DNA from 3 places in the Bradyrhizobium sp. CIR48 genome. Region 1 is predicted to be linked to each of the others. Evidence: predicted binding sites of a transcription regulator. Region 1 holds the regulator's gene; each other region holds the start of a gene.
The links. The regulator PhoB, encoded in region 1, activates phosphate uptake and scavenging genes when phosphate is short. The targets are predictions, from matches to a motif close to TGTCATNNANCTGTCAT.

Region 1 (4,590 bases):
CGACCGAAGGCGGCCTGCGCAACGCGATCGTCGGTTCGATCATCATGACGTTGATCGGCGTCGGCATCGGCGCGCCGCTCGGCCTGTTCGCCGGCACCTACCTTGCCGAATACGGCCGCAACGACAAGCTGACCTCGGTGATCCGCTTCATCAACGACATCCTGCTCTCGGCGCCCTCGATCATCATCGGCCTGTTCATCTATGGCGCGGTGGTGGTGCCGATGCGTGGCTTCTCCGCGATCGCGGGCGCGCTCGCGCTCGCCGTCATCGTGATCCCGGTCGTGCTGCGCACCACCGAGGACATGCTGCTGCTGGTGCCGAATCCCCTGCGCGAGGCGGCCTCGGCGCTCGGCCTGCCGCGCTCGCTGGTGATCAAGCGTATCGCCTATCGTGCGGCCCGGTCGGGCCTCATCACCGGCGTGCTGCTCGCCACCGCCCGCGTCGCCGGCGAGACCGCGCCGCTGCTCTTCACCGCGCTGTCGAACCAGTTCTTCAGCCTCGGCCTGAACAAGACGATGGCCAACCTGCCGGTTACCATCAACAACTTCGTCCAGAGCCCCTACGCCTATTGGAAGCAGCTCGCCTGGAGCGGCGCGCTGCTGATCACGCTCACCGTGCTTGCCCTGAACATTGGCGCGCGCATCCTCGGCGCCGAGAGGACTGCAAAATGACCGACTTGTCCGTATCCATGAGTTCCAACGCTCATCTGGCCTCGCAACCGCTGCCGGAAGCACCGGCCAAGGTGACGGTGCGCAATCTCAATTTCTATTACGGCGAGCACCACGCGCTGAAGAACATCAACCTGACGCTCGGCGCCAACCGCGTCACGGCGTTCATCGGCCCGTCGGGCTGCGGCAAGTCGACCCTGCTGCGCATCTTCAATCGGATGTACGATCTCTATCCGGGCCAGCGCGCCACCGGCCAGCTCATGCTGGACCAGACCAACGTCCTCGATCCCAGGCTCGACCTCAATCTGCTGCGCGCCCGGGTCGGCATGGTGTTCCAGAAGCCGACGCCGTTCCCGATGACGATCTACGAGAACATCGCCTTCGGCATCCGCCTCTACGAGAAGATCTCGAAGTCCGAGATGGACGACCGCGTTGAGAAGGCGCTGCGCGGCGGCGCGCTGTGGAACGAGGTCAAGGACAAGCTCAACGCCTCCGGCCTGTCGCTCTCCGGCGGCCAGCAGCAGCGCCTGTGCATCGCCCGCACCGTCGCGGTGCGTCCTGAAGTGATTTTGTTCGACGAGCCCTGCTCGGCGCTCGATCCGATCTCGACCGCCAAGGTCGAGGAGCTGATCCAGGAACTGTCCGAGAACTACACGATCGCGATCGTCACCCACAACATGCAGCAGGCGGCGCGCGTCTCCGACAAGACCGCCTTCATGTATCTCGGCGAGCTGATCGAGTTCGACGACACCAGCAAGATCTTCACGTCGCCGAGCGACCGGCGCACGCAGGATTACATCACCGGCCGGTTCGGCTGAGGAGACGCGACATGGGTACTGAACATACCGCAAAGGCTTTCGACACCGACCTCCAGGAGCTCACCCGCCTGGTCGCCGAGATGGGCGGCATCGCCGAGCGCATGATCGTCGATTCCGTCGACGCGCTGATCCGCCGCGACGTCGCGCTCGGCCAGCGCGTCGTCACCATCGACGCCGAGCTCGACGCGCTGCAGAAGCGCATCGAGGAACGCGCGGTGCTCACCATCGCCCGCCGGCAGCCGATGGCGGTGGATCTGCGCGAGATCGTCGGCGCCATGCGCGTTGCGACCGACCTCGAGCGCATCGGCGACCTCGCCAAGAACATGGGCAAGCGCGTCGCCGCGCTGGAGACCGACTTCCATCCGCTGAAGCTGTTCCGCGGCCTGGAGCACATGACCGACCTCGTGCAGCAGCAGGTCAAGTCGGTGCTGGATGCCTATGCCGCGCATGACCTGCCGGCGGCGATGGCGGTGTGGAAGGGCGACGAGGAAGTCGACGCGATCTGCACCTCGCTGTTCCGCGAGCTCCTCACCTACATGATGGAGGATCCGCGCAACATCTCGTTCTGCATCCATCTGATGTTCTGCGCCAAGAACATCGAGCGGATCGGCGACCACGCCACCAACATCGCCGAGACCGTGTTCTACATGATCGAAGGCCAGGCGATCACCGACAAGCGGCCGAAGGGCGACATGACCACCTTCGCCACGACGGTCCCGAATACCTGAAGACTTGAAGGAGCGACGACCCGATGGGCGCACGCATTATGGTGGTTGAGGACGAGGAAGCTCTCACCGAGCTGCTTCGCTACAACCTCGAAGGCGACGGCTATGATGTCGAGACGGTCATGCGCGGCGACGACGCCGACACCCGCCTCAAGGAGCACATCCCGGACTTGATCGTGCTCGACTGGATGCTGCCGGGCCTGTCGGGCATCGAGCTGTGCCGGCGCCTGCGCACCCGGCCCGACACCAAGCAGCTGCCGATCATCATGCTCACCGCGCGCGGCGAGGAGAGCGAGCGGGTGCGGGGACTTGCGACCGGCGCCGACGACTACATCGTCAAGCCGTTCTCGGTGCCGGAGCTTTTGGCGCGCGTGAAGGGCCTGCTGCGGCGCGCCAGTCCTGAGCGGCTCGCGACAGTGCTGGCCTATGGCGACATCGAGCTCGACCGCGACAAGCGCCGCGTGGCGCGCTCGGGCCGGCCGATCGATCTCGGCCCGACCGAATATCGCCTGCTGGAGTTTTTCCTGGAGCATCCCGGCCGCGTGTTCTCGCGCGAGCAGCTGCTCGACAGCGTCTGGGGCCGCGACATCTACATCGATGAGCGCACTGTCGACGTCCATATCGGCCGCTTGCGCAAGCTGCTCAATCTCGGCCGCGAGCAGGACCCGATCCGTACCGTCCGCGGCGCTGGCTACGCGCTCGACGACCGCTTCGCGAAGGCGGAGCAGACGTAAGGTTTGCTGGCGTTGGCTTTGGCGGGCTGCCGCCGCATTCTCCGGTGTCGTCCCTGCGAAAGCAGGGACCCATAACCACAGGCAGTGGTTTGGCGAAGACTCGGAGTGACCATCTCGCGCGACAACTGCGCCTTGTGGTTATGGATCCCCGCGTTCGCGGGGATGACACCGAGTTGGTTGAGCCGTCATCGTGCGACGGCTGCCGTCGTTGCGATCAGCTAAATCCGCTCAGCGCGGACCCGGCTTCGCCGGCGCGCGCCGGCGATCCGCCGCCGGCTGATACGCCACGCGCGAGTGCTGGGCGCAGTAGGGCAGGCCGGACAGTGCCTTGCCGCCGCAGAAGAAGAAATCCGGGCTCGAGGGATCGCCGACCGGCCAGTGGCAGGTCGCCTCGTTGAGCTCGAGCAGCGACAGCCGCTGGCCCATCGGCACCACGTTGTCATAGGTGACGGGTTCAGCCTCCACCTCGACCTCGAAGGCCTGCGCCAGCGCGGTGTTGCCGCGCGCGATGGGGCGGGTCACCCGCATCATGTGCTGCGCGGGACGCGCCTTGCGCGGCCGGGGCGCTGCCGATGAAGGGCTCTTGGCGCGGCCGGACAGACCGAGCCTGTGCACTTTGCCGATCACGGCATTGCGGGTCACATTGCCGAGCTCAGCTGCGATCTGGCTGGCCGAAAGTCCGGCCTCCCAGAGCTTTTTCAGCTGCTCGACGCGATCGTCGGACCAGGTCAAAACCGTCATTGCACCCTTTCCCTCGCTACGCGCCAGCCATCCTGGGGCCTCGCAGCGATTGCCTAAGCCTTCAAAAACCCGTGCCGTCAGAATCCCTTAAGGCTCGCCGGGCGCGTGACTGACGCCCGAACGTTTACGCCGGTACAAGAGGACTCTTGGGATCAGAACCGCTGCACGAGATGTCGTATCTGACAATCCAAACGCTACAATATGGCGTGACTCCCGCGCAAGAGTCCGCCGACTCGCTTCCACATGTTCCGTGGTGAAAACCCGCAAAATCGGCACCGCAAGACTACGGATTCAGCGTTTCCTGAGGCTTTCCGGGCGGCATTGACACCCGTCTTGCCAAGCATAAGATAGTCCCGCGTGCCGCCCTTAAAAGGCGGCACGTTTCGTTTTCCGGGCCGGTCGATGGTGCGTTGCGCAATGCACGCGTCACACCGTCCGCAACATTCAAGTGACATCATGACTAACAGCGCAGCGCCGCATTTGCTCCCCGTTTTCGCCAGAGCCGACCTCGGCTTCGAGCGCGGCGAAGGCTGCTGGCTGATCGCGACCAATGGCGATCGCTATCTCGATTTCACCTCGGGCGTGGCAGTGAATGCGCTCGGCCATTGCCACCCGCATCTGATCAAGGCGCTGCAGGAGCAGGCGACCAAGCTCTGGCACATGTCGAACCTGTTCCAGAGCCCGGACGGCGAGAAGCTCGCGAGCCGGCTTTGCAACGAAAGCTTTGCCGACTTCGTGTTCTTCTGCAATTCGGGCGCCGAAGCGCTGGAAGGTGTGATCAAGCTGGTCCGCCATCATCACTTCTCCAAGGGGCATCCGGAACGTTATCGCATCATCACCTTCGAAGGCGCCTTTCACGGCCGTACGCTGGCAACGCTCGCCGCGACCGGCTCTGCAAAATATC
Region 2 (4,590 bases), 160 kb from region 1:
AAGCGGGCGATGTCCTCATAGAGCTTCACATGCATCAGGCCGTATTCGGCCAGCGCATGCATCCGCCGCGTCTCGGTCTCGCGCGGCTCGAGGAAACGCAGCGGCTCCGGGATCGGCACCTGATAGACCAGCACCTGGTTTGCGTGCAGCGTCGCCTCGGGGATGCGGTGGCGGGTCTGGATCACCGTCGCTTCGTCAGTTGCGGTCGTCGTGGCAACGCCCGCGGTCTTGGCGAAGAATTTCCGGATCGAGATCGCGTTCGTGGTGTCGTCGGAGCCCTGGTCGATCACCTTCAGCACGTCGGCGGGACCGAGGATCGCGGCGGTGACCTGCACGCCGCCGGTGCCCCAGCCATAGGGCATCGGCATCTCGCGGCTGGCGAACGGCACCTGATAACCGGGAATCGCGATCGCCTTCAGGATCGCACGGCGGATCATCCGCTTGGTCTGCTCGTCGAGATAGGCGAAATTGTAGGCGGGCGCGTTCATTCCGCGGCCTCCTTCATGGCATCAGGCGCCTGGGCGTCAGTGAATTCCTTGCGCAGCTTGCGGAGCAGGCCGAGCTCGGACTGGAAGTCGACATAATGCGGCAGCTTCAGATGCTCGACGAAGCCGGTGGCCTGGACATTGTCCGAATGCGACATCACGAATTCTTCATCTTGCGCGGGGGCGAGTGCCTCCTCGCCGAGCTCGCGGGCGCGCAACGCGCGGTCGACCAGGGCCATCGACATGGTCTTGCGCTCGCTCTGGCCGAAGGCGAGGCCATAGCCGCGGGTGAAGCACGGCGCTTCCGTCGCGGAGCCCTTGAACTGGTTGACCATCTGGCACTCGGTGAGCTCGATCGAACCGAGCGGCACGGCGAAGCCGACATCTTCCGCCGAAAATTCCACCTCGACCTCGCCGAAGCGGATCTCGCCGGCGAAGGGATGGTTGCGGCCATAGCCGCGCTGGGTGGAATAGCCCATCGCCAGCAAGAATCCTTCGTCACCGCGTGCGAGATTCTGAAGGCGCAAATCACGGTCCGCAGGGAAGTTCAGCGGCTCGCGGGTGAGGTCGCCGACGCTCGCGCCCTCCTCGGCCTGCGGCGAGGATTCGATCAGCCCGTCGCGGCCGAGGATGTCGGTCACGCGCGGCGTCGGCGCCGTCGAGGCCTCCGCCGTTGCCGGCGCCTCCGGCACGAAGCCTTGCGCGAGCGCGGGATCGAGCAGGCGATGGGTGTAGTCGAAGGTCGGCCCGAGGATCTGGCCGCCGGGAATATCCTTGAAGGTCGAGGACACCCGCCGCTGCACGCGCATCGCACCGGTGTCGACCGGCTCGCTCGCGCCGAAACGCGGCATCGTGGCGCGGAAGGCGCGAACCAGGAAGATCGCCTCGATCAAATCGCCGCGCGCCTGCTTGATCGCGAGGGCCGCGAGCTCGCGATCATAGAGCGAGCCTTCGCTCATGACGCGGTCCACGGCGAGGCCAAGCTGCTCCGAGATCTGGTCGAGCGTGACCTCCGGAACGCCTCGGTCGCCGCGCCGCTTGCCTGCGAGCAGGCGATGGGCGTTCTCGATGGCGCGTTCGCCGCCTTTGACTGCGACATACATGCTTCTAGCTTCCCTTGCTCACGATTCGCGTGGTGCGGGGGATCGCGACCACGGCATCATCGGCCACCAGCACCACATCGATGCCGCGCGGAAACAGCGCCTCGTTGATGTGCATACGCTCGAACAGATCGAACGGCTTGATCGACGCATTGAGCATGGCGGCGCCGTCGATGCCGGGACCGCGCAGCTCGAAGCTCCGTCCGGAGTCGAGGCTATCGACCTGCAGGATCACCGTGGTGGACCGATCCGGATATTCGCTGGTTCCGAGCGCGAAGCGTTCGAGCGGCGGCAGCGCACCGCCGTCGCTGATCAGCGCAAAACTCGCGATCGAGGAATCCTGCACCACGGGCGCGCCGGTGTGAAACTTCAGCCATTTCACCACGTTCGGGCTCTCCGCCAGCCGCGCGTCGAGCCAGAGCGGCGTGTCGTGGTCGAACAGCGTCAGCGCGATCGCGGCCGTGCCGCGCATCATCCTGTCGGGCGCCCCCGCCCCCGGTACGATGCGCTGGACCGAGCCCGGCCGCGCCATCGCGTCCATGACCGAGCGAAAGGTCGATTGCGCCGACAGCACCTTGTCGGCGAAGCCCGGCGGCAGTTCCGCAATCGTGGTCATGATCTCACCCCTCACCGCGCACCATGGTGTAGAAATCAACCTTCGTCGCAGCGGTCTCAGCCGCCGCCTGCTTGCGGCCAGCCATAAGCTGTTCACGCAACGGGGCGATAACGTCCCGCTCCACCACTCCGCCAAAATCCCTCGACTGCACCAGGGCGTCGCACAAAGCGATCAGCCGCGCTTTCTCGCCGTCGCGCCCGAGCGTGTAGCCGAATCCCACCTCGCCGCTCGCAAGCCGCACCGCGGCGCGCGACACCGTGGCTTCACCGAGATTGAACGGCGCGCCGTCGCCGCCGACCCGGCCGCGCAGCATGACGAGACCGTTTTCGGGCGCGCGCAAATCCTGATGTGCCGGGAGCGCCAAGTTGCGGAGGCGGGCGGCGATCTCGCCCGCCTCCGCGTGCGCCAGCACGGCCATGGCGGCCTGGCGCTGGGCTTGCTGGTTGTTGTGCAGGGTCACCTGATCCACCGAACCTTTGACAGAACTTGCCGCGCTGAAGTTGTCTATGATAATAGACAACTTCATACGGGAGCGCCATGACTGTTTCGTGACAAAGCTGTGATTTCTGGGCTAGGCTGGCCGGCGATATGAGCATGCAAGACACTGCGTCGTCCGGCGTCGCGCTATGGCGCCTCGTTGCCGACGGCATCGAGCGCGGCATCGCCGACGGCCGTTTCGCGGCCGGCGACAAATTGCCGGGCGAGATGGAGATCGCCGAAACCTATCGGGTGAACCGCCACACCGTGCGGCGCGCGCTGGCAGCGCTTGCCGAGCGCGGCCTGGTGCGCGCCGAGCGCGGCAGCGGAACTTATGTCGAAGCGCAGAAGCTCGCTTATCCCCTGCGCTCGCGCACGCGCTTCTCCGAGATCGTCGGCGCCGGTGGCCGCGAGCCGCGCGGTCAGTTGATCGAGGCGACCGACGATGTCGCGACCCACGAGCTGGCGCGTGAGCTCGGATTGAAGGCCGGCGCGCCCTTGGTGCGGATCGAGGCGATTCGCCTTGCCGACCGCACGCCGATCTGCGTCTCCACCACATGGCTGTCGGCGGAATTGTTTCCCGGCGCCGGTGCCGTGTTCGCGGCGACGCGCTCGATGACGAAGCTGCTGGAGCATTACGGGGTGCGCGACTATCGCCGCGGCGCGACCCGGATCACCGCCGGCATCGTCGACGCCACCGATGCGGCCCGGCTCGATCTCGCGCTCGGACGGCCGATCCTGGTGGTCGATGCCACCGACCACGATCTTGACGGCAAGCCGCTGATGACCAAGCATTCGCGCTTCGCCGCGGAGCGCGTGGAGTTTCTGGTGGAGTCGTAGGGGCTCTCTCCAAGAAACCGGAGCCGTAGGATGGGCAAAGGCGCACTTCGCGCCGTGCCCACGATCTTTCTCGATCGTTAAAAATCGTGGGCACGCTGCGTTTTGCCCACCCTACGGCACTTTTGATCAGGCCACGGCCCTGCGCCCAATGATCGCAAAGCGCAGCTTGCCCGAGATGAAATCGATCGCGGCGACGGCGACCAGGATCATCAGGATCAGGAACGACACCTTCTGCCATTCCAGCACGCGGATCTGCTCGGCGAGCTGCAGGCCGATGCCGCCGGCGCCGACGATGCCGATGATGGTGGCCGAGCGGGTGTTGGATTCGATGAAATAGAGCACCTGGCCAGCGATCACGGGCAGCACCTGCGGCAACAGCCCGAAACGGATCTCGTGCAGCGCACTGCCGCCGGAGGCGCGGATGCCCTCGACCTGCTTCTGGTCGGCGCCCTCGATCGCCTCCGAGAACAGCTTGCCGAAGGCGCCGAAATCCGACACCGCAATGGCGAGCACGCCGGCGAACGGGCCGAGCCCGACGACGTTGATCCACACCAGCGCCCAGATCAGCGTGTCGACACCGCGGATCGAATCCAGGACGCGGCGGACAGGAAAACGCAGGAGCTTCGACGGCACCACGTTGCGTGCCGCGAGCAGGCTGACCGGAAGCGCGAACACAGCGGCCAGCGTCGTGCCGAGCAGCGCGATCGACAGCGTCTCGCCGAGCGCCTTCAGATAGATCGGCAGTGAGGAGCCGGGATCGGGCGGGATCATCATCAAGGTGATCCAGCCGAGCTGGCTGAGACCTGCGAAGAAGCGCGACGGCGAGAAGTCGAGATCGACCAGGCCGTAAACGAGGATCGCGAACGCCGCGACGATCATCGCGGGTGTGGCAAGCCGCGCCGAGGCCGGCCGGTCGAACACATCCGGATAGCGCGCGCGAAGCTCTCGCGTGTCGACCGTTTGCCGCCTCGTCACGTCCGCGCCTCCTTGCCGAACAGGCGGCCGCGCAGCCAACCGGTGCTGATATCGATGATGAACACGGTGACGATGATGGTCAGCAGGATCGCGCTGA
Region 3 (4,590 bases), on a different contig from region 1:
GCCGGGAAGCGCTTTCGTGAGTATTCCGAACATCATTACCCTGGGCCGCATCATGCTGGTCCCGATCATCGTCTGGGCCATCGTGTCGAGCCAAATGGAGGTCGCGTTCGCCGTCTTCCTGATCGCCGGTATCAGCGACGCCGTGGACGGCTTCCTGGCCAAGCGCTTCAACATGACGAGCGAGCTCGGCGCCCTGCTCGACCCGCTCGCGGACAAGGCGCTGCTGGTCTCGATCTACATGGCGCTCGGCATCTGGGGCGCAATTCCGCGCTGGATCGTGATCCTGGTGGTCTCGCGCGACATCATGATCGTCGCCGCCGTGATCGTGTCCTGGCTGTTCGACCGGCCCGTCGAGATGAAGCCGTCGAAAGTGTCCAAGCTCAACACGGTTGCACAAGTGGCGTTCGCGGCGCTCGTGCTGGCGGCGCTTGCCTTCGGCTTCAAGCCGGCCCCTTATGATATCATCCTGATGGGCCTCGTCACGGTCTTCACGCTCTCCTCCGTGTCGCTCTATCTGGTCGAGTGGCTGCGGCACATGAGTACGATCGAGGCCAAATGAGAGGGGATGCGGCCCCGTAAAAGGCCAACTCCCGCTCGATACGTCCGACCTCTTCAAATGACGCCGGCGCGCCGGCATGGAGCAAAGCAAGCGTGCCAGGCCGCGTTCACCCCCGACAATTGGCGTTTTCGCTTCCGCATGCGGAGAGCCTCAGCCGGGACAATTTCCTCGAGGGACCGGCCAATGCAGCCGGCCTCGGCCTGATCGACAGCTGGCCGGAATGGCCGAACCGGATCATGTGGCTGGCCGGCCCGGAAGGAAGCGGCAAGAGCCATCTCGCCGCGATCTGGGCCGAGGAGGCCGGCGCCCGCTCCACCACGGCCAATGCGCTGACAGCTGCGGGCGTTCCGGGCACGCTCGCCACCGGTGCGCTGGTGATCGAGGATCTCAAGGCCAGGGAATTTGACGAACGCGCCCTCTTCCACCTGATGAACCTCGCCCGCGAGGATGGCGCCTACGTTCTGTTCACCGGACGCGAGGTGCCGGCCTCGCTGGAGATCGAGCTTCGCGACCTGCGCTCGCGTCTGCGCGCCGTTCCAGTGGTCGCGCTGCTGCCGCCCGACGACCAGCTCTTCCGCGGCCTGATCGTCAAATTCTGCGCCGACCGCCAGCTCACCGTGGATGAGAGCGTGGTCGGCTACCTCGCCACGCGCCTGGAGCGGTCCTCGGCCGCCGCCCGCCAAGCCGTGGAATTGCTCGACAGCGAAGCCCTGCGACTTGGCCGCCCGGTCACCCGGGCGCTGGCCGCCGAGCTGCTGCGGGACGCTTGATCGGCCACGCGGCCGCGCCCAAGGCCTACGCAAGCCCGCTTGACGCGGCGAAGCGGCGGAACATCAATGTCATCGAAACGTCATCGCTCTAACACATGCTCCGGCCGGTTTTGCGCATAAGTCGCAAATTGGGGCGAACTGGATGGACCGACTTCTGATGGACTCTGCGCAAGCTGTTGAAACTAAAGAAAAAGCCCCAGAGACCGAGAGCCTGCCGGCGATCGCATCGAGTCCCGAGCGATTCATCAACCGCGAGCTTTCCTGGCTGCATTTCAACCGCCGCGTCCTGGAGGAATCGGTCAATCCCAGCCATCCCATGCTGGAGCGGGTGCGATTCCTGTCGATTTCCGCAAATAACCTCGACGAGTTCTTCATGGTTCGCGTCGCCGGAATCAAGGCGCAGGTGCGCGAGGGCATTGCCGAACGCAGCCCCGACGGCCTGACGCCATCCGAGCAGCTCGCCCTGATCAACCGCACCGTCTCCGAACTCGCCTCCGACCAGCAGGCGATCTGGCGCGATTTGCGCGGCACTCTGGCCGATGTCGGCATCGTCCTGGTCGACGGCAAGGACGTCACCAAGGCGGAACGGACCTGGATCGAGGACTATTTCCTCAGCAACGTGTTCCCGCTGCTGACGCCGCTGGCGATCGACCCGGCCCACCCCTTCCCGTTCATCCCGAGCCTCGGCTTCACCATCGCGCTCCAGCTCACGCGCGCCGCCGATGGCAAGCAGATGAACGCGTTGATCCGCATGCCCGGCAAGATCGACCGCTTCATCCGCCTGCCGGCCGACGGCAAGGTGGTCCGGCTGATCTCGCTGGAGCAGGCGACCGCCCTGTTCATCAACCGCCTGTTCCCCGGCTACAATCTGCACGGCCAGGGCGCTTTCCGCATCATCCGCGACTCCGAGCTCGAAATCGAGGAAGAGGCGGAAGACCTCGTCCGCCTGTTCGAGACCGCGCTGAAGCGCCGCCGCCGCGGGTCGGTGATCCGGCTCGAGATCGATGCCAAGATGCCGGAGGAGCTGCGCAGCTTCGTGCAGCACGCGCTGTCGGCCGCCGACGACGAGGTGTTCCTGGTCGACGGCGTGCAGGCGATGAACGAGCTCTCGCAGCTCACTCGCCTCGACCGGCCCGATCTCGAATTCACCCCTTACGTGCCGCGTCATCCCGAGCGCGTGCGCGAGCATGGCGGCGACATCTTTGCCGCGATCCGGCAGAAGGATCTCGTCGTCCATCACCCCTACGAATCCTTCGACGTGGTGGTGCAGTTCCTGCAGCAGGCGACGCGCGACCCCGATGTCGTCGCGATCAAGCAGACGCTCTACCGCACCTCCAACAACTCGCCGATCGTGCGCGCGCTGGCGGAAGCCGCCGAGGCCGGCAAATCCGTCACCGCGTTGATCGAGCTGAAGGCGCGCTTCGACGAGGAAGCCAACATCCGCTGGGCGCGCGATCTCGAACGCGCCGGCGTGCAGGTCGTCTACGGCTTCCTCGAACTGAAGACGCACGCAAAACTCTCGATGGTGGTGCGTCGCGAGGGCGGCAGCCTCACGACTTACGTCCATACCGGCACCGGCAATTATCATCCGGTCACCGCGCGCATCTACACCGACCTCTCCTACTTCACCTCCGATCCGACCATCGGCCGCGATGCCGCGCGCGTGTTCAATTTCATCACCGGCTACGCCGCGCCGAGCGATCTGGAAAAAATGGCGGTGTCACCGCTGACCTTGCGCAAGCGCATCATCGAGCACATCCAGGGCGAGACCGCGCATGCGCGCCACGGCCGCCACGGCGCGGTCTGGATGAAGATGAATGCGCTGGTCGACCCCGACATCATCGACGCGCTCTACGAGGCCTCCCAGGCCGGCGTGCAGGTCGAGCTCGTGGTGCGCGGTATCTGTTGCCTGCGCCCCGGCATTCCCGGCCTGTCAGAGAACATCCGCGTCAAGTCGATCATCGGACGCTTCCTGGAACACGGCCGAATCTACTGCTTCGGCATGGGCCAGGGTCTGCCGAGCGCCAAAGCGGCTGTGTATATCTCCTCCGCCGACATGATGCCGCGCAACCTCGACCGCCGCGTCGAGGTGCTGTGTCCGCTGCAAAATCCCACGGTGCATCAGCAGGTTCTCGAACAGATCATGGTCGCGAATCTCAAGGACAATGAGCAGAGCTGGCAATTGTTGCCGGACGGGTCCTCAACGCGTATGAAGACCGCGAAGGGCGAAGAGCCTTTCAACGTCCACAACTACTTCATGACAAATCCGAGTCTGTCTGGCCGTGGAAAGTCGCTCAAGGAATCCTCGCCGCGTCGTCTCACGCGCCGGAACGAACGCCATCAATCCTGATCGGGGATGTTCGGCGTGAAGCGGCCGCGCAAGCGCGGCTCGAGCGTCGCGGTCATCGATATCGGTTCCAACTCGGTCCGTCTCGTCGTCTACGAGGGGCTGACGCGGAGCCTCATTCCGATCTTCAACGAGAAGACGCTGTGCGGCCTCGGACGCGAGGTGCAGAGCACCGGCCTGCTCGCGCCCGACGCTGTCGACAAGGCGTTGACCTCGTTGAGGCGCTTTCGCGCGCTGTGCCGTGTGATGCAGGTCGGGCGCGTGTTCGCGATCGCGACCGCGGCCTGCCGCGACGCCTCCAACGGCCCCGACTTCATCGCGAAGGCCGAGCGCATTTGCGCGGTGAAGATCGAGATCCTGTCGGGTCCGCGCGAGGCGCGGCTGTCGGCGCTCGGCGTGATCTCCGGCATCCATCATCCCGACGGCATCGTCGGCGACCTCGGCGGCGGCTCGCTCGAACTGATCGACGTACGCAGGAACAGCGTGCGTAGCGGCGTGACGTTGCCGCTCGGCGGGCTCGCGCTCCAGGACCTCGCGCACAAATCGCTCAAGCGCGCCGACCGCATCGTGCGCGAGGCGATCGACGAGGTGCCACAGCTCACTGCGGGCCGCGGCCGCACTTTCTATGCGGTCGGCGGCACCTGGCGTGCGCTGGCGCGCATCCACATCATCCAGAGCGGCTATCCGCTCCAGGTGATGCACGGCTATTCGCTGTCCGCGGCTGAAGCGCTCGACTTTTCGCGTCGTCTGCGTCGCCTTGCGGCCGCGGACATGCTCGCCGACATCGAGATCGTCGCCGATGCGCGGCGCCCGCTCCTCACCTATGCGGCGTTGGTGCTCGAGCACATCATCCGGGTGGCAAAGCCGAAGACGATCGTGTTCTCGACCTTCGGCGTCCGCGAGGGCCTGCTGCA

Region 2: the regulator PhoB is predicted to act here: its motif matches at 2,739-2,755, upstream of phnF (phosphonate metabolism transcriptional regulator PhnF).
Region 3: the regulator PhoB is predicted to act here: its motif matches at 1,397-1,413, upstream of GGD66_RS01860 (RNA degradosome polyphosphate kinase).

Annotation. Positions count from the first base shown of each region.
Region 1 is NZ_JACIHG010000008.1:449,353-453,942, reverse strand. It holds gene pstA (phosphate ABC transporter permease PstA) at 1-671, shown strand, start outside; gene pstB (phosphate ABC transporter ATP-binding protein PstB) at 668-1,486, shown strand; gene phoU (phosphate signaling complex protein PhoU) at 1,498-2,214, shown strand; gene phoB (phosphate regulon transcriptional regulator PhoB) at 2,238-2,945, shown strand; gene GGD66_RS25995 (GcrA family cell cycle regulator) at 3,174-3,686, opposite strand; gene GGD66_RS25990 (aspartate aminotransferase family protein) at 4,143-4,590, shown strand, end outside.
Region 2 is NZ_JACIHG010000008.1:289,766-294,355, forward strand. It holds gene GGD66_RS25220 (alpha-D-ribose 1-methylphosphonate 5-phosphate C-P-lyase PhnJ) at 1-488, opposite strand, end outside; gene GGD66_RS25225 (carbon-phosphorus lyase complex subunit PhnI) at 485-1,588, opposite strand; gene phnH (phosphonate C-P lyase system protein PhnH) at 1,593-2,201, opposite strand; gene phnG (phosphonate C-P lyase system protein PhnG) at 2,206-2,670, opposite strand; gene phnF (phosphonate metabolism transcriptional regulator PhnF) at 2,790-3,518, shown strand; gene phnE (phosphonate ABC transporter, permease protein PhnE) at 3,645-4,493, opposite strand; gene phnE (phosphonate ABC transporter, permease protein PhnE) at 4,490-4,590, opposite strand, start outside.
Region 3 is NZ_JACIHG010000001.1:378,359-382,948, reverse strand. It holds gene GGD66_RS01870 (CDP-alcohol phosphatidyltransferase family protein) at 17-559, shown strand; gene GGD66_RS01865 (DnaA ATPase domain-containing protein) at 652-1,329, shown strand; gene GGD66_RS01860 (RNA degradosome polyphosphate kinase) at 1,487-3,679, shown strand; gene ppx (exopolyphosphatase) at 3,695-4,590, shown strand, end outside.